DNA from 4 places in the Pseudobacillus sp. 179-B 2D1 NHS genome. Region 1 is predicted to be linked to each of the others. Evidence: riboswitches for the same ligand, from Rfam matches in the RefSeq annotation. Region 1 holds a riboswitch; each other region holds the start of a gene.

What was found. A riboswitch is a leader RNA that binds a small molecule or an ion and turns the genes downstream of it on or off. The one in region 1 is predicted to bind glycine.
Region 2: it holds a riboswitch for glycine, as region 1 does, so the genes downstream of both, gcvT (glycine cleavage system aminomethyltransferase GcvT) here and glyA (serine hydroxymethyltransferase) in region 1, are expected to answer to the same signal.
Region 3: it holds a riboswitch for glycine, as region 1 does, so the genes downstream of both, ACH0BF_RS14200 (iron-sulfur cluster biosynthesis family protein) here and glyA (serine hydroxymethyltransferase) in region 1, are expected to answer to the same signal.
Region 4: it holds a riboswitch for glycine, as region 1 does, so the genes downstream of both, ACH0BF_RS15815 (amino acid permease) here and glyA (serine hydroxymethyltransferase) in region 1, are expected to answer to the same signal.

What each region holds. Positions count from the first base shown of each region.
Region 1 covers NZ_JBIQDP010000010.1:62,760-68,944, forward strand. Annotated here, with positions in the region: gene gcvH (glycine cleavage system protein GcvH) at 169-564, opposite strand; gene sdaAA (L-serine ammonia-lyase, iron-sulfur-dependent, subunit alpha) at 872-1,753, opposite strand; gene ACH0BF_RS11825 (serine dehydratase beta chain) at 1,753-2,271, opposite strand; partial or broken gene glyA (serine hydroxymethyltransferase) at 2,287-3,536, opposite strand; glycine riboswitch at 3,645-3,728, opposite strand; glycine riboswitch at 3,732-3,832, opposite strand; gene ACH0BF_RS11835 (nitroreductase family protein) at 3,973-4,599, opposite strand; gene ACH0BF_RS11840 (winged helix-turn-helix transcriptional regulator) at 4,719-5,069, shown strand; gene ACH0BF_RS11845 (LAGLIDADG family homing endonuclease) at 5,264-5,671, shown strand; RNA gene ssrA (transfer-messenger RNA) at 6,079-6,185, opposite strand, start outside.
Region 2 covers NZ_JBIQDP010000014.1:2,635-8,819, forward strand. Annotated here, with positions in the region: gene gcvPA (aminomethyl-transferring glycine dehydrogenase subunit GcvPA) at 1-286, opposite strand, end outside; gene gcvT (glycine cleavage system aminomethyltransferase GcvT) at 310-1,410, opposite strand; glycine riboswitch at 1,499-1,578, opposite strand; glycine riboswitch at 1,582-1,672, opposite strand; gene ACH0BF_RS14350 (DEAD/DEAH box helicase) at 1,831-3,531, shown strand; gene ACH0BF_RS14355 (YqhG family protein) at 3,503-4,276, shown strand; gene ACH0BF_RS14360 (YqzE family protein) at 4,294-4,464, opposite strand; gene ACH0BF_RS14365 (hypothetical protein) at 4,525-4,905, opposite strand; gene comGF (competence type IV pilus minor pilin ComGF) at 4,902-5,396, opposite strand; gene ACH0BF_RS14375 (type II secretion system protein) at 5,317-5,625, opposite strand; gene comGD (competence type IV pilus minor pilin ComGD) at 5,609-6,070, opposite strand; gene comGC (competence type IV pilus major pilin ComGC) at 6,060-6,185, opposite strand, start outside.
Region 3 covers NZ_JBIQDP010000013.1:115,345-121,529, forward strand. Annotated here, with positions in the region: gene msrA (peptide-methionine (S)-S-oxide reductase MsrA) at 1-923, shown strand, start outside; gene ACH0BF_RS14195 (class I SAM-dependent methyltransferase) at 1,113-1,730, shown strand; glycine riboswitch at 1,796-1,896, shown strand; glycine riboswitch at 1,900-1,982, shown strand; gene ACH0BF_RS14200 (iron-sulfur cluster biosynthesis family protein) at 2,081-2,380, shown strand; gene purU (formyltetrahydrofolate deformylase) at 2,399-3,295, shown strand; gene ACH0BF_RS14210 (cytochrome d ubiquinol oxidase subunit II) at 3,534-4,568, opposite strand; gene ACH0BF_RS14215 (cytochrome ubiquinol oxidase subunit I) at 4,602-5,939, opposite strand.
Region 4 covers NZ_JBIQDP010000016.1:29,415-35,599, forward strand. Annotated here, with positions in the region: gene ACH0BF_RS15810 (methyl-accepting chemotaxis protein) at 19-1,746, opposite strand; gene ACH0BF_RS15815 (amino acid permease) at 1,974-3,353, opposite strand; glycine riboswitch at 3,803-3,862, opposite strand; glycine riboswitch at 3,865-3,961, opposite strand; gene ACH0BF_RS15820 (MFS transporter) at 4,302-5,519, opposite strand; gene ACH0BF_RS15825 (YrzI family small protein) at 5,743-5,886, opposite strand.

The sequences.
Region 1 (6,185 bases):
ACCTGCATGCGACAGTAAATATTGACTATGATACTTACAACTTGAAACAGCCGCCTGGGCTTGTGCGCTCTCGGATCACCTATTCACACCTTGCCTTCTCTCTTATCGTTTTTCTTAGTAGTTCTAATACCTGGCTGCCAGTTCTTTCTCTATCAAGCGTTGCTGGCCTTATTTTTCTCCTTCATTAATAAACGCTTCATAGTCGCCTTCACTTAGCAGCACCTTCAGTTCTTCCGGATTAGACATCTCCACTTCGATCAACCAGCCCTCTTTATAAGGCTGCTCGTTAATTAATTCAGGATTGTCCTCTAACCGTTCATTAACAGTCATAACCGTGCCTGAGAGAGGAGAAAATAATTCTGACACCGCCTTAACAGATTCAATAGTTCCCATAGATTCATTGGCCGTTACTTCGTCATTCATCTCTGGATTTTCTACAAATACAATATCCCCTAACTGCTTTTGGGCATAATCAGAAATACCAATTCTTACCCGGTTTTCACTTAATTGAAGTACCCATTCATGTTCTTCGCTATATAGTAAATTCGCTGTTGCTTCTGTCATCTGTTCTTCTCCCTTTCCCCTCAAACGTTCTCTTTGTTTTATAAATCCAATCGCGTCCTACTTAACTAACATATATATCAAAAAACAGTTTATACCCCACTTATAAGCCGGTGTCTTTATCCTAACAGTCACTGCCTTTTTACTGAGCTTCTTCCTGTAAATGGCTACCGCTCCCCCAAGCAATAGTCATTTCTTCTCCCACCGACAACACTTTTATTCAAGCTGCTCTCTGTCATCGTTACTTCTATATAAATAAACACTGATATCCCTTTTATATAGCAATCGTCTTTCCCATCCATAAATTGCTTTATTTCTTACTGCAGAAGAGCTGTTCTTTTATCCTCTGACCAGTCTCAGTCATAGCAAGACCGCCAAGAGCCGTTTCTCTTAATGTTCTTGGCATATCTTTCCCCACTTTGTACATTGCCTCAATTACCTCATCACATGGAATGCGGCTTTCTACTCCTGCAAGAGCCAAGTCTGCAGCCGAAAAAGCAATGGATGTACCGATCGCATTCCGTTTAATACAAGGCACTTCAACAAGCCCTGCCACCGGATCACAAACCAATCCTAGGAGAGACTTCATCGCTATCGCCGTTGCATGCACAGCTTGCTCTGGGCTGCCTCCCTTTAATTCAGTGATGGTGCCAGCAGCCATGGCGGCTGCCGAGCCCACTTCCGCCTGGCATCCTCCAGCAGCCCCGGAAATAAACGAACGATTAGCAATCACATAGCCGAGCATGCTGGCGGTAAACAGTCCCATAACCAACTCCTTAAAGGGCGTTCCGTCATTGTGATGAAGCGAAAAGAGCACGCCTGGCAAAATGCCTGCTGCTCCGGCAGTGGGCGTAGCCACAATGACTCCCATTCTGGCATTGCTTTCCGAAGTAGCCAGTGAGAAAGTCATTGCCTGACTAATATAGCTGCCTGTAAGCGTTTTTCCTCCTCGTACGTAATCTCGCATTTTTACGGCATCTCCTCCGGAAATTCCGCTCGGCGCGGATGAGGAATCCTCTGTTCCACTGTCGACCGCTTCCTTCATTTTGATGAGCCGTTCTTCCATCATGCGAAGAATCGTTTGTTGATTTTTGCCTGATTTCTTTTCTTCTAGCAGCAGCATCACTTCACCGATACTTTTCTGCTCCTTTTCACAAGACTTCAGAAGCTGTTTCATTGATAAGATCTCCATCAGGCATTCCTCGCAATTTCTTCTCTTAATCGATATATCTGATAGTTTCTAGCCAGCACCGAAAAATCATCGCTCGTGCTCAAACGAATATCGACCATTCGGCCGTTGATCATAAAGATTTTCGATAACCCGCCTCCGAGAGAAGCACCGCCTACTTTTACAAGCTGGTTCCCCCGTCTAGCTGTAACCATAGCCGTGTTCGGATGGTCAAAAAATAAGCAGCTTCCTTGCGGCTCAATCGTATAATCCAGGCCAACCTCCCCGGCCCGCTTCAGAGCATCCCGAATGCCCGAGTCATCCGTCCCCATGCCAAGTAAACCGCCAAGCAGTGCTTTATCCGTTCCATGCCCTTGATAGGTTTCAGCAAAGGAATCATAGAAGACAATATCCGCCTCTTCAGGACACCCGCCCAACCATTCATAAATAAATTTGCCAATCGATACAACGCCAGCGGTGTGAGAACTTGACGGCCCCACCATAATAGGCCCGATAATGTCAAAGCAGCTTTGAAATTCCATTTTGTTGCTCCTTTCCTATACGTTGACTGACTGTTGGAATAATGGATAAGCTTCGCAAATAGAGGCCGTTGTTTCTTTTGCCTGTGCCAGTACCGCCGGTTCCCCTTTGTTTTTCAACACAGCGGCTATCACCTGAGCAATTTTCTCCATTTGCTCTTCTTTCATGCCGCGCGTAGTTAACGCAGCTGTTCCATCCGCACTCCGCTCGTCACAAACGGGCCTTCCGGATCATAAGGAATCGTGTTCTTATTTACGGTAATACCTGCTTCCTCAAGCAAACGCTCTGCTTCTTTTCCAGTCAGACTCCACGGACGCACATCCAGCAGGACAAGGTGGTTATCTGTCCCCCCGGAAACAAGAGCAGCTCCTTCCCTCTTTAACGCTTCGCCCAGTGCCTGGCTGTTTCGGATAACTTGCTTGGCATACTCTTTAAAGTCCGGCTGCGCCGCTTCGTTGAAAGCTACCGCTTTTGCTGCAATAATGTGCATAAGGGGGCCTCCCTGGATTCCTGGGAATACTGCTTTGTTAATAGCCTTAATGATTTCCTCGTCGTTCGTTAACACAATGCCGCCCCGAGGCCCCCTCAATGTTTTGTGGGTAGTGCTTGTCACAACATCTGCATAAGGAACAGGAGAAGGGTGAAGACCTGCTGCCACCAGCCCGGCGATATGCGCCATGTCCACCATCAATTTCGCGTCCACTTGATCGGCAATCTCTTTAAAGCGGGCAAAATCAATCGTTCTCGGATAAGCACTCGCCCCGGCAATGATCAATTTCGTTTTTTCTTTATGGGCAATCTCCTCCAATTCATCGTAATCAATTAATTGCGTATCCTCCTTTACTCCATAAGAAACAACCTCAAACCATTTGCCAGAAATACTCACAGGGCTTCCGTGAGTTAAATGTCCGCCATGCGAAAGATTCATGCCCATGATTTTATCGCCAGGCTGAAGCAGTGCATAAAAGACGGCGAGATTCGCCTGCGCCCCCGAGTGAGGCTGCACATTGGCATATTTAGCACAAAATAGGTTGGTCAGACGTTCAATCGCTGCCCGTTCCGCCACATCGACAAATTCACAGCCCCCATAGTAGCGCCTTCCCGGATATCCTTCCGCGTACTTATTCGTCATTACACTTCCCATAGCTTCTAATACATCCGGGCTGACAAAGTTTTCTGATGCAATCAATTCCAATGTCTCATGCTGGCGTCTCTTTTCTTTCTCAATCGCCTCAAAAATAGTAAAATCATTTTTTTGCAAACTCATTTCCTTGCCTCCTATTCAGATTTCCTCTTTTAAACATGTGCTGTACATTTATCTCTCGCTACCTTTTTCTGCACACAAAAAAGGACAGAAAAGGGTAACATTTCCCTTCTCTGTCCTTTTACCTGAGAGTTTAACTCTTATCGATCGTAGAGTCTTCCCCTTTGGTGGCGTACCTAAACGCGCTCTCCAGAGGTGCGTCCCATTGTGGTTCTTCTACCTGAGAGATTAGCTCCAAGGGTCTTTTTGGAACTTGCTCCTTCGGTGGCTTATTGCTCGTGCTCTCCCACAATCGTCATCCGCTATTTTTGTTTAGAATATTAAAAATAATTATAATTGTCAACCACTTTTTTCAATTTATGAAGATAGGAAAAAGCAATATAAAAAGAGCACTCTGAAAAACCAGAAAATGCTCTTTTATTAAATAACGTCTATTTAGTTAGATAAAACGAACTGTTTCTTCCAGCGGAAGACGAGTCGTTTTATGAGCAGGCGCAGCAGCTTTACCAATAGCGATTAAAACAATTGGAATGTAGCGTTCCGGTACATCAAACCGCTCAGCAAACTTCTGCTTATCAAAGCCGCCCATAGTTACCGTATCATAACCATTCGCTTTGGCAATAAGCATAAGCTGCATAGAGACGAGCCCTGCATCAAATGAAGCAATATTGGCTCTTGCTTCAACTGGCGCATTAGGATACGTATTATATGTGTTTTGAATCAGTTTATTCATACTCGCTTCATCCATAAAGCCAGCTTCATAGCTGCTTTGGTATACCTTTTCAACATTTTTATACATTTCTACATCGCCTAGAACAGCAATGACAGCTGAAGATGTCTCCACTTGCTCTTGGTTGTAAGCAATGGCTCTTAGTTCCTTCTTTACCTCCTCATTATCAATAACGATAAAGCGCCATGGCTGAAGGTTGCTAGATGAAGGAGCTAGCATCGCTTCTTGCAGCATTTCTTCTATTTCATTTCTCGAAATTTTATAAGTTGGATCATATTTTCTAACAGAATGGCGATTGCGAATCACTTCTGATAAACTTTGCATAGTTGTTGTCACTTTCTTTCCCTCCTAATTGAACTTACTTTAAGTAAGTTCAAAACCAAGCTTACTATTAGTAAGCTTGGTTTGTCAAATACTATATGCTAAAATTTATATAAAAACATTGAGGTTATAGAATGAGCCAACAAAATGAGTTGAATTGTTCTCAGTACAAAGATAAGACCACTATTTGCGATAACTTTCACCACACGATCGAGTTCATCGGAAAGCGCTGGATGGGAGTCATTATTTATACACTGCTGAAAGGCCCTAAACGGTATCACGAATTATTAAACGAAATCCCCGGCATTTCTGATCGGCTCCTTACAGAACGACTGCGCGAGCTAGAAAATGAGAGACTAGTTGTGAAGAAAACATTTGAATCCTCCCCAAGAAAAGTGATCTATGAACTAACCCCAATCGGCAAAGAACTCGAAGATGTCATTACTGCTGTTATGCGCTGGGTTAGTAAAGCTTCTCGTATTTAAACCCTACACCTGGGTCATTAACTAGATAAGAATTTAATGTTTATTATCCTTCCTTAGAAAAACAGACTCATAGACATAACAGTTCTATGTTTTGAAGCTTCAATATAAGTAGATGATCATAACAACTTGACGAAGTTTTTTCTTTCACAAAGCTTCCATTTTTCAAGAATGACAATAATTCAGGAGGAGAGGACATGAAAGATTGGGAAGCGGGCTATTTAGCAGGGATTATAGATGGAGAAGGCTCTATCACACTAACTAGAATGCACCAAAGAGAACATCGGCGTCCTTGCATCACAATTTCTTCGTCGGATAAAGAGCTTCTTCTCTATATTCAAACACTGACCGGCGGAGCCATTAGTAATAAGAAAAATTATAAGCCTGGCCTTCACAAGGACTCTTATACTTTGTCTATAAAGAACAAAGAGAGCGTGTTGATGATTTTAAAAGAAGTTTCCCCTTATCTCAGAATAGATAAAAAAAGAAATCGAGCTAAATGGATATTGGAACACTACAACAGAGTCACACCTCGAAATGGGAAATATACAGCTGATATGTTAAAAGCGAAATTATTATTTGAGGAGTCATTTTTTAACATATAAAAACTGTTAAAGACCTCCACCTTTCCTTCCTATTTATGAACACAAAAAGACTTGCCACGTTTGGCAAGTCTTTTAATTAAATAGGTAATATCCACCAAATCATGTATGGTGGAGACGGTGGGACGTGCTTTTCCATGCTTTCGTCATGGCACTGACTATATCTTGAACCTGCATAGTAAGACAGGCTCTTCGGCGTCTTATGCGAAAAATAGATTTACCTGGATCCCCAGGTAGCTTCCCGCATCCTAGTACTGCCCTCCAACTAAGTGGCAGCCTATAAGTCGATACACGGCTGTTGGATTGCTCCACATACCGCTCGGCATTGCCTTATCATCATTCGATGACTTAGGTTTCACCGATAAAGCCGAATTTTCACTTGTATGTTACCATACAAGGCGACTATTTTCTAATCGAACCCACGTCCAAAGATAACGGCACTTGAACGTCTACGAGCGTAGTCGATATATTCGGATTTCGCTGTACCTTTTGCCTACCGACGGGCGGCCGGACAGCT
Region 2 (6,185 bases), on a different contig from region 1:
ACTCCGAACGGGAAATTACATGATCCACGATAGAAGGGGTATAATGATCATATACGCCCGCTCCTAAAAAGGAAGCATATTGCTTGGCATTTATATTCTTTGCTGCCAGTGAGCTTAATTCTTTTTTGAGTGCTGGTTCCGCTTTCGCTTTCTTAATATCATATAATCCTTGAAAGCGTACTTTTTCAGGAATATCCGCAAACAATTCGTCTATTGTTTGGACACCCACTGCTGCAAGCATTTCCTTTTTGTCCGTTTCTGTCATCGGCAAGTAACGATGCTTCATAATGTTTTCCCTTCCCTCTTCTTTTATTTTGAACGTTTATAGAATGGCGGTTTTACAGTTTTAGCTGCCAGCTTCTTACCGCGGACTTCCACCAGCAGTTCTTCACCAGGTACAGCACATTCTGCTTTTACTAAAGCGAGCCCGATATTTTTCTTTAAAGTCGGCGACTGAGTACCGGTTGTCACATGACCAACTTGTTCTTCGCCTGAAAAAACAGCATATCCATGGCGCGGAATCCCCCGGTCAATCATTTCAAGACCAATCAGTTTTCGCTCCGGATCATTTTCTTTCTGCTCCTTTAGAACTTCCAGCCCGATAAAATCATCTTTATTTGTTTTCACAGCAAAGCCTAAGCCCGCTTCAATTGGAGAAATGTCTTCTGCCAGTTCTTGACCGTACAGCGCTAGATTTGCTTCAAACCGCAAAGTATCACGGGCACCAAGACCACATGGAAGAAGCCCATCTTCTTCACCTGCTTCTAGAAGATCCTGCCACAGCTTAGGGGCCTCCTCACTGCGACTGTAAATTTCAAAGCCGTCTTCTCCCGTGTAACCAGTGCGTGACACCAGAGCAGGCACCCCATTGATTCTGACTTCTTGACGGAATTTAAAAGGCCTGATTTCGCCCAAATCCAAGTCAGGTACAAGCTTTTGCAAGATTCCTTCTGCGGCTGGCCCTTGGATGGCAAGCTGTGCCCAGTCTTTTGATACATTTTCGATTTGCACGTCTCCTACCTGATGCTTCTTTAGCCAGGCAAAATCCTTATCTGTGTTAGCAGCATTGACAACAAGCAGGTAATTTTCTTCAGCAAGCATGTAAACAAGCAAATCATCAACAGCTCCGCCTTTTTCATTGCACATAATTGTATACATCGCTTGGTTCGGCTGCAGCTTTGACAAATCATTCGTCATCATCTTTTGGAGGAAAGCCAATGCGCCTTCTCCTTTTACAGTAACCTCGCCCATGTGGGAAACGTCAAAAAGTCCTGCTTTTGTCCGGACAGCTTCATGTTCTTCCTTAATGCTTGAGAACTGAACAGGCAGCTCCCATCCTCCAAAGTCAATTGTTTTTGCTCCAGACTGCTTATACCATTCAAACAATGGCGTGCGCTTTAACTCTCCCATTTCCCTACCCCTCTCTCATTGTCATTCTCACGGTTCAGCCCATTATTTTTGCATAAAAAAAGACAGAGAACAGCTTATAAAAGTTGTTCTCTGTCCTTGAACCTGAAAGTTTAACCTGATGAACAGGCTGTCTTCTTTGGTGGTTTCGTTACGAAACGCTCTCCAGAGTCGCGTCCAGCAAGAGTTCTTTTGCCTGAGAGATTCACAAAAAGCTTGTTTGCTCCTTCGGCGCTGTATGAACAGTCTCTCCCCTCGCCTTCATTCGCTATATTTAATTAATAAATGGGCATACTATGAACATCTGATTCATACGAATCAAGAATGTTCGCTTTTTTGTAAAATGACATAATATTTTGTTCAATTACATCCTACCATTAAAGGTAAGGTTTCGGCAACATATTTTATAAAGGAGTTTTTCAAATGAATGTGGAAATCTATTTTAATCACGCCTGGGAAGAAGAATTAGAGAAAAGAATAGAACAAGACGGGCCGTGGGGCAATTGGCCGCTCTTTCAATCAACTGTAAACATGGAAACACGAATGATGGTGCCGAATTTTGAAGGATTGTTAGCCCCTAGCTTTTTACCAGAGCTTACGGCCTTGCCCCATCAGCTTGAAGCAGCTAGAAGAGTAGTGGAAGAAATGAATGGAAAAGCGATTTTAGCGGACGAAGTAGGGCTGGGAAAAACGATTGAAGCCGGATTGGTATTAAAAGAATACTTGATCCGTGGCCTCGTGAAAAAAGTGTTAATTTTAGCTCCAGCTTCTCTTGTCTCCCAATGGGCCAATGAATTAAATAGTAAGTTTTATATTCCTGCTATCGCTCAGAAAAAATTTTATGCGTGGGATCAGCATGACATCGTCATCTCGTCTATCGACACGGCGAAGCGAAGCCCTCACAAAGAAAAGATCTATGAACAAGACTATGATTTAGTCATTATCGATGAGGCTCATAAATTAAAAAACCATAAAACCAAAAACTATCAGTTTGTCCGTCATTTAAAAAAGAAGTTTTGCCTGCTTTTAACGGCAACACCTATTCAAAACCGTCTTGATGAAATGTTTCATCTTGTTTCATTATTAAAGCCCGGCCATCTTGGTAGCGAAGGACAATTTACAGAGCGGTTTAAAAAGGGCGACCGCCAGGTACAAAATCATCATCATTTAATCAAGCTAATGAATAAAGTGATGATTCGTAACCGCCGGCAGGATACAGGGGTGGAATGGACAGCGAGAAAAGTAGAATCAGTAAAAGTAACGTTCACAGAAGAAGAACGTTCCCTCTATCAGGCTCTTGAGTATTTCGTTCGCAGCCAGCCTGACGATGTACGATCTTCCTTTTCTTTGCTTACTTTGCAACGGGAAGCTTGCAGCAGCAAAGAGGCAGTCTTTTTTACCTTGAAGAACATGGCTAGAAAGCTGTACGGAGATAATCTTGATTTTCCGGAGAGTTTCCAAAACGTTTTGTCCCACATACAAAATGTAACACGAAACTCAAAAGCGGAAAAAGCGCTTGAACTCGTTCAATCTATTAATGATAAAGTCATTATCTTTACTGAATATCGAGCCACTCAATTATATTTGCAATGGTTCTTTAAACAAAACGGCATTTCGTCCGTTCCTTTTCGTGGTGGCTTTAAGCGCGGGAAAAAAGATTGGATGAAACAACTTTTTGAAAAGCAGGCACAAGTCTTAATTGCTACAGAAGCTGGCGGAGAAGGATTAAACCTGCAGTTTTGTCACCATGTCATTAACTTTGACCTTCCCTGGAATCCGATGCGCCTTGAACAAAGAATTGGCCGTGTTCATCGTTTCGGGCAAACGAAAGATGTACGCATTTACAATTTCAGCACTGAAGATACGATTGAAGACAGAATTCTGCAGCTTCTTTATGAAAAAATCCATTTATTTGAACAAGCTGTCGGACAATTAGATGATATTTTAGAGAAAATGGACATTCCCAATATGCAGGAACACTTGGCTGATATTTTTCAAAACTCAAGAACGGAAGGAGAGCTGCGCGTCAAGATGAAAAACCTTGAAGCTGTCATTGATCTGGCTAACGAGTGGCATGAAGAGGAGGAATCATTTAGTGAAAAACGAAATTCATCTATTTCTTGAAAATTATTTTAGAGCAGCTGAATGCACATTTTTACAAGAAACAGAAGGAGCCCTCTGTGTAAAGCTGACTCCTGAGATTGATAAGGAACTAATGAACCGGCCCTTTTACTGGCATTATGCCGAAAAAACTGGAATGAAGGCAGAACCACTTTCGTTAACACTGATTACCGATCAGGCAAAAGCGCCTCCGAATATTGAAGGAGAGAGCGTGCATTTCGGTACACCGCGCTTACAGCAAATTTTTGAATCAGCAAAGAAACATACAAGTTTCATCCGACTTTACGAACAGAGAGAGTCTGGCAGCCAGCAGCCGCTTCAGCCCTGGCTCTTAGTTAATATAAAGGTCTCCTATGAAGCAAATCACAAAAAAGATATCTTTCATTCACTGGGCCTCAATTTAATTAATGGAGCAATTCAAGAAGAATTTATGAATGTACTCAATCGGAAGCTATTAGTATCAAAAATCCCTGACTTTTCTTTTACCATCACTCCTTTAATCAAGCCGAAAAGCGGCGTCAAAAGGCTTCAACGTTTTTTGACATCCCGACTTGAAAAAGAAACTCATGATTGGGCAGTAAAAGCTAAGAAAGAATGGGAAGAGGATTTGGTCTTACTTGATTATTTTTATGAAGATGAGGAGAAGCCCGAAGCTTATTTTATTGAAAAGGCCGCATTGGAAAAACAGTATTCTCCGAAGATTCATGTAGATATTATTAATGGCGGTGTAATCTATTTGCACTCATAGATAAAAAGCGCTGGCCATCACTTTTTATGAAAGAGCTGGCGCAGCGCTAATGGAAGCAGGCCGAACCATCTAAAAGAAAAGTTGGCACGGCCAGCCCGCTTTTGGCGTCGCTTTTCTTTCCTTACTTTTTTCGGTTCACTAAAATAACCGAGAAACGTTTCTACAAAATATCTTACATAGTCGCTCATATACACCGCCTCCTGTAGTCGGTGTCATTTTTTCCAGTTTTTCCTTATTTTAAACGCTGTTTATTCAACCCATTGGATAATCCGTCTCTCGGTCATGCTGTAAATAACTTTTGTTGAAAAGCGGGAATCCGGTTTATTGGTCTTTAAATGAACCACTACTAGTTCTTCTCCCTCGTTGGGCTGAGCGGCATAAACGACTTTTCCGCGATTTGTACGATACTCGCCGGACAGGGAGGTTCCTTGTTCCAACAAGGGAAGAATTTCCTGAAGGGTCATTGATTCTATCACTTTTGTTTCATAATAATCTGTCAAAAACAAAGCTGTCTTCTGCTTGCTCACAAAAATACCCGTTCCGAAAATGGCAGCTGTGCAAACAATAGTGAAAAGTAGAAGTGTATAAGGAAGAATGACTCCCTTTTCATTGGTGATTACACCTTTCATATAGCCTCTCCTGTAAATATATGAAATTGTGCCTTTTCTTTCTCACCATTTTTAAAGCCTGCCTCCGCGCACAACAGTGAACCACATGGATAAAATTGTATGGATGAAGCTTGCTGAAGAATCATCTCATGCCCTCTGCCACCCACTCTTCTTCTTACGCCATCATTATATTTTTCAATTGAAATAACATCTGTTCCTTGAATAAATGTCAGTTTTTGCGCGCTTATTTGAAGAGAATGGGAAACATTTATTTCCTTTCTAAGCTGCAGTACAAACAGCTCCCACTCTGCCCTTCTTTCCGGCTTAAGCTGTTCTTCTGTCTGATATACTGCTCCGTATATAAGTGGGAAGAGAGCAGCAATACTGATAAAGATGAGTAAAACGAACAAAGACTCTACGATTGTAAACCCCCTATTGTTTCTTAATACAGTAGACTTCTCCCGATACTTCAAAACAAGCTGATCCAATGCTCGTTTCCCAGGAAATATCATATTTCTCTCCCTCTCTCTCATAGACCACGTGAAAGTCTTCTCCTTCAATCATTTGCTTTGCCCCCTCTTCATATAAAAGCCTCATCCCCTTTTGCCTCTCCCAAAGGGCTTTGGATTGTCCTGTCATTTGCCCCATCAATGGCAGTATAAAAGCGGCTAGCATGGCTATGACCATTAAAGATAGTAGGCTTTCTGCAAGTGTAAAGCCCCCTTCATTGTTCTTTAACATAAAATCTCCCCTTGCCAATTTGAAAAATCAACGAAATGTGACGATCAAGGTATTCAAAATGAACGGTGCCGAAGCTGCTCGTATTTCCATTCGGCAAAAAAGATAATTTGGCTAACGATCCATCCACATATCGAATAGTATCAGGCATGCTCCTTTGAACAAGCAAGTTCGTAGGAGCAGTCAGCGGCCGAATGGTATAGCGATTTTCCGTATAAATAAACCTCACTTCCACTACCTCTTGCTTGGCAATAGCATACGACTGAGCGAGAAACAGGTCTGCCTGCAGTTGATTGAGAAATTGTTGTTTTTCAAAGTCAGCAGCTACCCTTGGAAAAGGAAGCACAGCTACCGATAGTAAAACGACTATAACTGTAAGAATGACCATCGTTTCAACAAGGGTAAAGCCCTCATCTGATCTTGCGCACCGTTCTATTTTATTTAACAATTGATACCTCTCCATCGGCTCCAATCTTTAATTGGTCTCCATTTGGACAAGCTGTTTCATCGCTTCTTAAATAACCGCTCTCTACCATATCCCCGACGGATGATGGAAATTTCTT
Region 3 (6,185 bases), on a different contig from region 1:
GCGGCTGTTTTTGGTGTATGGTATCACCGTTTGATGAACAACCGGGAATTAAAGAGGTTGTCTCCGGTTATACGGGTGGCCACACAGAGAACCCGACGTATGAAGAGGTATGCTCTGACACAACGGGTCATTACGAAGCGGTACAAATCATGTATGATCCTGCAGTTTTTCCTTATAAAAAATTACTTGAGCTGTTTTGGCATCAAATTGATCCAACTGATGCGGGCGGACAGTTCAATGACCGGGGATCATCCTATAGGACGGCCATTTTTTACCATGACAAAGAACAAAAAGAATTGGCGGAAGCTTCGAAAGCAGAATTAGCAGCAAGCGGCCGTTTTCAAAAACCGGTCGTGACAGAGATTCTGCCGGCGAGGCCCTTTTACCGAGCTGAAGAAAAGCACCAGCACTATTACAAAAAGAATGCCTTCCACTACAATCTTTATAAAGAGGGGTCCGGGCGAGCAAAATTTATTCGTGAAAACTGGAAAGATCAAAAAACAGATGAGCAATTACGGGAAGAACTCACTCCTCTTCAATACGAGGTAACAAGAAATAATGCGACAGAGCCACCATTTCATAATGAATATTGGGACCACACGGAAGAGGGAATCTATGTGGATATTATTTCAGGAGAGCCTTTGTTCAGCTCGACGGATAAATATGACGCGGGCTGCGGCTGGCCAAGCTTCACGAAGCCCTTGCGCCGGATAGAGCTAGCAGAAAAACTTGATACGTCTCATGGCATGCGCCGGATTGAGGTGCGGGCAAAAACATCTGACGCTCATTTAGGCCACGTCTTTGATGATGGTCCTGGTCCTGACCGCGCACGCTATTGCATTAACTCGGCTGCTCTCCGTTTTGTGCCAAAGGATAAGCTTGAAGAAGAGGGCTATGGAGAATTTAAAAGCCTGTTCGAATAAGAGAAGTTCCTTTATTGGCCACTTCTGTTTGTTGATCCACCAATTCTGCATCTTTACGGATCAATGACGCTTATGTACTCGCCACAAGAGCCAATTTATTGGTCCGTTCAGCAGATTGACAAGCGGTATTCGTTTGAGTGAATCATATCGTCCGCTTTATAATAAAGAAAAACAGATCGGGGAATGGCAATGAATGAAAAAGAATACGATCGCTTGCTAAAGATTCAGACAGGCGGCACATGGGAATGGCTATATCAGTCAATTCACTATAATCGTTATGAGGCAACCCCCTATGAGGCCATCGATGAGCTTTTTCGGGAGTATGAGGTGAAAAGAACAGATGGAGTAGTTGATTTCGGCTGTGGAAAAGGGCGTTTACTATTTTATATCCATCATCGTTTTCACGCTCGGGTAACAGGGGTTGAGGTAAACGGCCAGCTTTACCAGGAAGCACTTGAAAATCAAGCCGATTATATGAAAAAGAAGAAGAGGTCGGATCAATCTATTCGCTTTGTATGCTGCGCAGCAGAGGAGTATCAGATCGAAAAGGCAGACAATCGGTTCTACTTCTTCAATCCTTTTTCGATCCAAATTTTCATGAAGGTCGTCCATCATATCCTGCACTCAGTTGAAGAGCATCAACGGTCTGTTGATATTGTCCTTTACTATCCGACAGCGGAGTACATCCAATTTCTTGAAGTGTATACTCCATTTCAACTGGTGAAAGAAGTGAGAGTGCCGGGTCTCTATAAAAAAAATGACAATGAACGTTTTGTTATTTTTCATTATGGAGGATCTAGTCTATAGGTAAGAGAATTGGGAAAACAATTGACAATCACCAATATTTAAATTATTCTGAATAAAAATAGCGGATGACGATTGTGGGAGAGTGCGAGCAATAAGCCACCGAAGGAGCAAGTTCCAAAAAGGCCCTTGGAATTAATCTCTCAGGTAGAAGAACCACAATGGGACGCACCTCTGGAGAGCGCGTTTAAGTACGCCACCAAAGGGGAAGGCCCTATTGAAGATAGGGTTAAACTCTCAGGTAAAAGGACAGAGAAGGGATTGTACCCTTTTCTGTCCTTTTTTGCGTGCAGAAAAAGGGAGTGAGCAAGACAAGGTGTATAACTAGAAAACGCTCGCAGAAGGAGGGAAGGATGATGATTACATTAACAGGACCGGCGATGAAGCAGTTAAAAGCAATGATGCTTGAAGAAAAGTATTCTCCAAGAATTGATGCTGATGTAGCTGGTGGATGTGGAATATCGGTAAGGTTTGCCCTTACATTTGATGAGCCGCGCCGAAATGATAAGGTGATTGATTGCAATGGGGTGCAAATTCGCATAGATCGCTTTACTGAACGTTATCTCGATGCTGAAACACATATTGACTATACAAAGGAAACGGGCTTCTTAGTTGGAGAAAGCTTTGCCTCAAGTGATTGTGCGATCGAATAGCTTTTCGTTATACAAAGAATGGCGTTTAAGGATGGGGGAAGAATTTTGCATAAAAAGGGGAATACTCATTATTTTAAATTGTTAGTTACTTGTCCAGAAAAACCGGGCATTATTTCAGCCGTATCTAATGTATTATTGGAACATAAAGCAAATATCGTTCAATTTGACCAGCATACCACGAATCCTAAAGATGGCATTTTCTTTATGAGGGTTGAGTTCGATATGGATGAGAAGGGCTCTGCTATTGATGAGCTGGAGCAGAGATTGCAGGAATTATCTGAATCCTACCCAATGGAATGGCAATTGAGAAATAAAGAAAAATCAAAGCGGATGGCGATTTTTGTTTCTAAAGCAGACCATTGTCTCTTGGAGCTTCTTTGGCGCTGGAAATCAAAAGAACTCCCGGTTGAGATTCCAATGGTTATCAGCAATCACTCTGATTTAAAAGAAATAGTGGAAAGCTATGGCATTCCTTACTATCATATCCCGCTTTCTCATGAATCGAAAGAGGAAGCTGAACACAAGGCGATGGAGTTAATGGAAGGAAAAGTCGACTTTATTGTTTTGGCAAGATATATGCAAATCCTCTCTCCTAGTTTTATAGCCAAATATCCAAACCAAATCATTAATATTCACCACTCATTTTTGCCGGCATTTGTAGGGGCAAATCCTTACGTCAGGGCTTTTAACCGCGGAGTGAAGTTGATTGGGGCGACTGCTCATTATGTAACTAATGAGCTTGATGAAGGGCCGATTATTGAGCAGGATATCTTGCGAGTCAACCACCGCTACACAGCAGAAGATTTGAAGATTGCCGGTCGTCATGTGGAAAGAAGTGTCCTTGCAGAAGCCGTTTCCTGGCATGTGGAAGATAAAGTTATCGTTCACGGCAATAAAACAATCGTGTTTACGTAAGCCGGATGATAGCCAATCAACTCCTGTTAGATGTTACTTGCATCATCTTGGCAATGATATGTGTGGGACTCTTTTTAGTGAATAAGCAGAGAAGAAGAACGGGTCTTCTGCAAGTCATTTTACTTATCTATGCTTTAACTGTTTTGATTACCTCGCTGTTGAATCAGTGGTGAAGGGTTAGAAAAGAAAAAGCTTAACGGGCCGGCAGCCCATCAAGCTTTTTCTTTTCAGAAGATCATTAGCTTTTTTGCCGTAAATACTTTTTATCATGCATAAATAGCCTCCAAAAATAAATAAAGCCGGGAAAGAGAATAACAAAGCCGGCAATATAAGTGGCAAATACGGCCATAAAGGAGTTAGGATCGGTAAAACCGGACTGGATAGTCACATTGGGGTAAACCATATATGGCAGATGGGCTTTGCCGTACACATAACTGGCAATGAAATATTGAGTCGTAACTGCTACAACAGCAAGCCTTGGCATTCCCCGTACATCTTTCTTTGAAAATGAAGGAAGAAATAAACCGAGCCCTCCAATTAAAAAGAAGCCAAGTGACACAAGCAGCAGAGGCAGATCTTCCATCATACGCGTATATAACCATGGTGTTTCTGCCCTTAAAGTGAGCATAATGGCAAAGGCCATCAGTAAAGAAATTGGCCCTAAAATTCTTCCATCTCTCAAGTACACTTTGTAGGCTTCCTCTTCATTGGATGTCTTGGAATAATCGGCTAACAGCAAGGATGATAAAAATAAGGTGCTGCTAATGGCAAATCCAATAAATGCATATTCACTCGGACTCGTAAAAAGCTTTTGTAAATTCAAAGTGGGATGTCCGCCTTTATAATCGATAAATGTGCCGTGAGTGATAGGTAAGACGCTGATTAACAAGCCCGGAATTAAGATGCCGGTAATACCTGAGACATATGTCAGTGGCTTTTTATATTCTACAGCAATGTTAGAAAAGACTAAGAAGGCGCTTCTGACGGCGAGCAGCAGCAAGATAATGCTGCCCGGAACGAGTAAAATTGTACCAAGTGTGTAAGCTGCCTTCGGAAATAAGCTGTACACAGCCACAACCAAGGCAACGATAAACGTGTTCGTCACTTCCCAAGTAGGTGACAAATAGCGGTTGGCGATATTCGTTGCTCTTGTCTTTTCACGATGTATATAAATCATTGACCAGAAGCCGGCGCCAAAGTCCATCGTTGCCATGATCGAGTAAATAAATACAAATCCCCATAGAATCGTAATAGCAATCAGCTCATTTGGCATGAATCACGCCTCCTGTATAGTTAAATAGCATGGCTAAGCTCCTTTCTCGGCCTTCTCAAGATCATCTAATTCAGTGTTCTTTCTAAAGAAATACAGCAGCACCATGACAACCGTAATGCCTAACAGAACGTACACAAAAAAGAATAGAAGAGAAAGAACGCCCAGGTTCGTAGCGGTTGTAACCGATTCGGCTGTTGCTAACACACGATAAATCACCCATGGCTGTCTTCCTGAGCAAGCGAAAATCCAGCCGCACTCAATCGCAATAACAGCGAGAGGACCAGATAGAACTAATAGCCACAAAAACCATTTCGGAAATCGGTCTTTCTTCAGAAACTTTCTCCATACGATCCCGGCTAACGAAATAAGAATAAGCAGTGAACCGATCCCTACCATGGCATTAAAGAGAGTATGGATAAACAATGGCGGCCACAGTTCTTCAGGAAAGTCGTTTAACCCGACAACAACGGTATCAAAGCTGTTGCCTGCCAGAAAGCTTAGCAGCCAGGGAATTTCGATGGCTCCCTTGATCGTTTGTGTTTCCCGATCGGTAATGCCTCCAATCGCTAAAGGAGCATGTGATTGTGTTTCAAACAGCCCCTCTGCAGCAGCTAACTTTTCAGGCTGGTACTCATGTAAATATTGAGCGGACGCATGGCCATTAATCGCCGTTAAGAAAGAGAAGATCCCTCCTAAAACAAGGCTGACCATCAATGCTTTTTGATGAAAAAGATACACTCTTGAGCCGTGCTTATTTCGCATCATTTTAAACGCTGCCACGGAGGCAACGACGAAAGCGCCAACGACATAGGCGGATAGGGCGACATGGCCGGCCGTAACAAAAAAGCTTGGATTAAAAAAAGCTTCCCATGGATTAATATCAAAGAACTTTCCATTTTCATAACGAAAACCAGCGGGTGTTCCTTGAAAGGCGTGCACATTTGTAATCAGTACGGCAGAGGCTAAAGCTCCCAAGGCGACTAGTATTAAGCTGACAATTCTCATCCACGGAGCGATTCTCTCGGCTGCGTAGACATAGATAGACATGAAGAGGGCTTCAACAAAGAAAGCATAAATTTCAATTTGAAACGGCAGCGGCATAACTTTTCCAATAATCTCCATAAATCCAGGCCAAAGAAGGGATAACTGCACACCGGCAATTGTGCCTGTTGGAATACCAACTCCAAGTAAAACAGCAAACGTTTTTGTCCAGCGCTTGGCCATCACTACGTAGTCCAGGTCTTTCGTCTTTTGATAGAGCAGCTCTGCTGTTAAAATCATGAGAGGCAGCCCCACCCCGATGGTAGCGAAAATAATATGAAATGCCATAGTCGTTCCAAATAAGGAACGTGCAATCAGTAAATTATCCATTCTGTATTCCGTCCTTTCTTTCTGCCCCTATCATTACCAATAGAGAGAAAGAATATGTAACCATTATTGGGGCAAAGAAAAGCCTCCTCATCAGACAATGAGAAATAAGGTGCCTAGTGTCTGAAAAGCAGAGAGTCCCTATCTCATTAATAGAATAAACAAATCATTTTAAAATAAAATAATTAGATGTTAAAATAGTTTGGTAGGGACAAGTTAATCATTAAATGAATCGGTGAGAAAATAGCT
Region 4 (6,185 bases), on a different contig from region 1:
CTAGCTTTTTTAATGGGTTTATAATTTGAAGGCTCGTACCTTTTGATGGACCTCTGTAACAACATGACCGGCTTCTATAACTTGATCTGTAAAGCGATTCAAATTGCTTTGCACCTGCTGAATAATTGCATCCACCTCTTCTGTAGCAGCAGCCGTTTCTTCTGATACAGAATTTACAGAGATCATCTGGTGATTTAAAGTAGAATGTTCGCTCATAATTGAAGACGTTCTCTCTTGAATAACAGTTAACTCCCTAAAGGATTGTTCGATTTTTTCTTTCAAGCGATTGACATTTGTAATGACTGCGTCAATTTCAGCTTTTTGAATAAGGAATTCCCGTGATGTTGCATCCGTTCGTTCAATCGTTTTTTCCACTTGCGACTGAATGTTGCTTAAAGAATGCTGGATCATACTCGTTGCTTCTTTCGATTGGGTGGAAAGAGCGCTGACTTCTTTAGCTACTACCGCAAATCCCTTCCCATGTTCTCCAGCTCTTGCAGCTTCGATGCTAGCATTGAGCGCTAGTAAATTTGTATGATCAGCAATGCCTTGAATGTCAGAAATAATCTTTGTAATAGCCGCAGACTCTTCCTGTAGTATTTTTAATTCTTCTACCATTGATTGATAACTCGTCTGTGTTTGCTCAGAATGAATGATAAATTGACTGAGTTGCGCAATGCTCTCTTGCTGTCCTGCCGTAATTTCTTTAAAAAAACAATGCAATTTTTGAATATTTTGCTCCATATCATTTAAATTTTCATGTAAATGGTTGACGGCCACCGCAGACTTTTCAACAGCTTTTGTAACCTCCTGATTCCCCAAAGCAATTTCACTGCTTGCATGTACAATTTCTTTCGTCTGTTCACGAATATCCCGTGAACCGTTTGTTATTTCTGTAAATGTGTTGGCGCTATAATCTGAGGATGACTGTACCTCTTTAATTAATCCTCTTAACTGCTTCTGCATAAGTATAAACGCCTGTTGAATTTTGCTAAATTCATCTTTTCCTGAGGCAGCCTGAATCTGTTCGGAAAAATCACCGTTCCCCATTTTCTCCGCTTGCTTTTCAAGTAAAGTTAATGGAGAAAGCTTTCTTTTTAAATAAACGTTCATTCCTCCAACAGTTAATAAAAACAATAAAAAAATAAGGGCTAGAAGCTTTAACCCAGTAGAGAAAAATACATCCCCTCCTATTTTGTTAGCGGTTTCAGCCGAAATATCAATTCCCAATACACCAATCACTTCTCCGTTCTCGTTTTTGATTGGTGCAAACCCTGATAAATATTGGCCGTATTTCGGATCGTTGAATACATCTGTACGCTGTATCTCTCCCTCCAATACCGGAGCTAGCTCTTCTGCAGGAATAGAGCTCTCGTCTCCCATTGCAGGCGGTTTATCATCCGAAAGGTTGGAGCCTCCATCTATCATGTTGCGGACCTTTTGACCGTCTACATCTAAAATATATACGAATAAAGCCCCCGTTTGTTCTCGAAAGTGCGCTAACTTCTTTTGAAGCGAATGATAATTTCTATCTTCCTTTGGATCGTTTATAAACGATTCATACTTTTCCCCATCTATTGTTTCACTATAGTTTTTTGCTATATCCCCTGCGAAGGCTCCTAACGAATGATTGGCAGAAGTATGGACGGAATAGTAAATTCCTGCTGATGCAGCAAGGCCAATAGTAAAGATGATAGCTGTGATAACTAATAAAATTTTTGATCGAACAGAAGCGTTTTTTCTCATATTCTCCCCCTATGATCTTTAGTTGTAATAGATAGGCTTATTATCCTACTAATATTTTACTATAATGTATATCCTTTCTATTTTCAATTTTTAGCTATAATGATGGCTACCTTTTAACAGATAGCTTTCTAACATGCAAGATATAGGAAAATAAAAGGAGCTGCAGCTGAATAAGCGTTTATACTTTTCAGCTGCAGCTCCGGTCTTTACATCTATTATATTGTCTTTTAATTTTCTACTATTTTTTCTTGATCGGCATGATTTATCTTTACTTTGCGCATCTTATACACCGCGATTAACAAAATAAACCAAACAGGCGTAATGAATAAGGAAATACGAGTATCTTCCGCAAGAGCAAGCACGACAAGAACGAATGCCAGGAAAGCTAAAATTAAGTAATTAGCAAACGGGTAAAGCGGCATTTTAAATTTATTCACTTTCGCTAAATCCGGTCTTGTTTTACGGTATTTCAAATGGCTGATGATTGTAATGCCCCAAATAAAGATAAAACATACGGTAGAAACACTTGTGATTAATGTAAATACTCCCTCTGGCATCACATAGTTCAATACAACGGAAATCAAGATGACTACTGTTGAAAAGAACAAGGCATTAGAAGGTACCTTGCGACCATCAAGCTTGGCCAAAGATACAGGTGCATTTTTGTCTTTAGCAAGTGAGTAGACCATCCGGCTTGTACTAAAGATGGCACTATTACATGCTGAAGCCGCAGACGTCAACACGACGAAATTCACAATACCAGCAGCTGCAGCGATACCAACTGCCACGAATACTTGCACGAATGGGCTTTCGGTTGGGATAATATCGTTCCACGGATACACACTCATAATAACGATAAGCGCACCAATATAGAAAATAATAATCCGAATAGGAATATTGTTAATCGCTTTTGGAATAACTCTCTCTGGATCCTCTGTTTCACCCGCTGTCAACCCTACCAATTCAATGCCAACGAACGCAAACACGACCATCTGGAAGGAAAGGATAAATCCATTTATGCCATTAGGGAACATGCCGCCATGGCTCCATAGATTTGTAAAACTGGCTGCTCCTGAAGGAGTAGAAAAGCCTTTAATAATCATTACAACCCCAACAACAATCAGTGCTAGAATGGCGATAACCTTAATCAAAGCAAACCAGAATTCCATTTCACCAAACAGTTTGACAGTAGCAAGGTTCATAAATAGTAAAATGACAAGGGCGATTAACCCTGGCATCCACTGCGGGACAGATGGAAACCAATACTGAGTATACAAACCAACAGCCGTTAAATCGGCCATCGCAATAGAAATCCAACAGAACCAGTAGGTCCATCCAGTCATAAACGCTGCCATATTCCCTAAATAATCTCTTACAAAGTCAACAAACGAATGATAATTTAAATTACTTAAAAGCAATTCCCCAAGTGCACGCATGATTAAAAAACAAATGACTCCTGTAATCATATAAGCAAATAAAATGGAAGGGCCTGCTAAATGAATAGATTTTCCTGCTCCAAGAAATAATCCTGTTCCAATTGCCCCGCCAATAGCAATGAGTTGCACGTGCCGGTTTTTCAGGCCTCTCGACAAAGTTTGTTCCTGCATACCATTTCCCTCTTTCTACTTTTCGGAATATTCTTTCTTGTCGATTTAAAATATTTTGTTACGGTATTTAAATCGTAAGCTAATAAATTAAATATCCCACAATTAAAGTTTAATATAAAATTCGTTAATCCGAAAGAAAAAAAGCGCTTACATTTTAGAATAAATAAATTCCTCAAAAGAACATGCATGCTCTGCAGTGGTAACTTTTGTCAATACACATGCTCCCGTTCCGTTAATGCCTGCAATTTCTAAAACAATCGAATCCAAGGATTCTAACTCTTTTTCAGGGCAGTTTCTTTCATTTCTTGTTGTGCAATCAATCTAGAAATAGAGTCATTACAATTCTTTTTCTTACAAGGATAATTTCGAGCTTCTCCTCCTCCTTTTTACTTTTCTCCATTTTTCTCCGACAAAAAAAGACAGAGAAAAACAGGAGTATTTCCCATTTTTCTCTGTCCCTTGTACCTGAGAGTTTAACTCCTTTGGTGGCCTATGGCTCTCTCCAGAGATGCGTCCTATTGTAGTCCTTTTACCTGAGAGATTGATACCAGCTGGTACTTGCTCCTTCGGTGCTAAACCATGGGTCTAGTCTCTCCCACAATATTCATCCGCTCTTATCTATCTAATTTAGATACTAGTCTATGGAAGAGATCATGTCAACTGAATATTCAGAACTAAGTTGACTCAATTCTACAAAAAAGCTATTACATCTACTAAAGAGTAAAGAACTTAAAATACTATGCAGCTTAATAAACGTATACATTGCTTTTCAACTAATAGGCTCTGCTTAAAAATTTAATACATCATTTTTATAGCCATCTAAATTATACTGACTATTTGCCTTAGCATACCTTCCTCCGCCTTATTGATAAATTGATTACTGATAGGTAAAAAAAGCCGCCGCACAACCAGTGAATAACTGTATGTGAAGCGGTCTTTAATTTACCATTACTTATCCTGCATTTCCCGTAATTTTTGATCTCCTGGAAGCCAAAGAGCACAAATACCGAGAAGCGGGAGAAGACTTGATAGAATCATAATAAATTTTATTCCGAAACTGTCAGCGAGAAAGCCGAGGATGACAGCCCCGATAGCCCCCATCCCGAACGCAAGCCCAACAATTAAACCGGAAGCCATCCCAATTTTATTAGAAAGCAGCTCCTGTGCATAAACCACGGCTACACTAAAGCTTGATAGCAAGATAAAACCAATTAACAACAAGAGCGGCAGGACAGCGAAAGCCGGTACATATGGAAGAATGACTGTAAGCGGAGCAGCACCCAGCATGGAAAAGACAAGTAGATTTTTCCGGCCAAAGCGATCAGCCAGCGGCCCGCCAAGAAACGTGCCTGCCACGCCAGCAGCCAAGTAAACAAACAAATATAATTGTGATTGTTTAATAGTCAATCCATAATCCTTAATTAAATAAAATTGATAAAAGTTCGTTATAGCTGCCGCATACCAGGAGCGGGCAAATACAAAGAAAATTAATAACACCATTGCCCACTTTATCCGTGCCTGTAATTTTGTTTTTTCCAAGGAAACTTGCTGTTTCTTCTTTGCCGCCTGAGTTGTCAGCCGTTGCTTATACCAGGCGGAGACTCTTGAAAGCAGCAACGCACCAACTGCGGTAACTGCCGCAAACAATAACGCTCCCTTCTGACCAAGCGGTAAAAAAATGTAGGCTGTAAAAACTGGAGCCAGCGATTGGCCGCCGTTCCCGCCCATTTGATAAATGGATTGGGCCAGCCCTCGCTTGCCACCTGCTGCCATAAAAGCGACCCGTGATCCTTCCGGATGAAAAACAGCTGACCCTAAGCCAATAAACAATACAGCGAAGAGTACGAAATAAAAGTTAGGAGACAAACCAAAACCGATAACACCAATCATAGATAGAAGCATTCCGGCCGGCAGCAGGTATGGTTGCGGTTTCCGGTCAGCCGCAGCTCCAAATACCGGCTGCATCACCGAAGAGGTCATATTTAATACGAAAGCAATCCAGCCCAGCTGTGCATAAGATAAATCTAAAGAACGTTCAATAATCGGAAACATAGCAGGGACTACAGATTGTATGGAGTCATTAATAAAGTGCCCTGCACTAATAGCAAACAAAATACTGTAGATTGTAGCCTGACGTACTTCGGCTTTATTCGTTGCAGTCGACATAAGTATCATTCCTATTCAAAAATTATATGTACTCTCTCCATTGACGATAAAAACCCCCGCAGCAAATTACATGGCGGGGGCAAAATTATCAGCTATGGTGTTACTTTAGTTCTGGTCAGCTTTACTAGGCAGAATCCTTCAAAACGAAGAGTGAATTCAATAATTTTACTTGAGTTGGCAATAAGAAAGTCATAGTACATTCTCCTTCCAGTTTGTAATTTTTTTAAAACAGGTTTCTCATGTTTTCGTGTTGCTTTAATTTCATTTCTTCATACATTTGTTCAACGCGCTCGTCATGAAAATAATCTTCCACACTTTTTTTGCGTCTTTTTATGGTGATAATGACAAATATTAAGTTGATCGTCATCTGGTCTCACCTCCTTTCAAAAAGCATCCATTGCTTCTGCCTCTTGAAGTTAATGTGAAAGCTGACCAGTTCATGAACGTACGGCTGACAAACGCATTAAATCTACGTTGTTAATTATATCCATAAAAAAAGTTAAAAAACAATATTTTTTTGAAAAATGAGAAAAAATGCTGATTTTTCGGCACAAAGAAATGAAGAGCCCACTTTCTAAACGTGTTTCCACTAAAAAACCTCAAAAGATTAAATAATTTTTTGCAGATAATAGGTCATCACCCAAACCCGATAAAAACAAGCTCTTT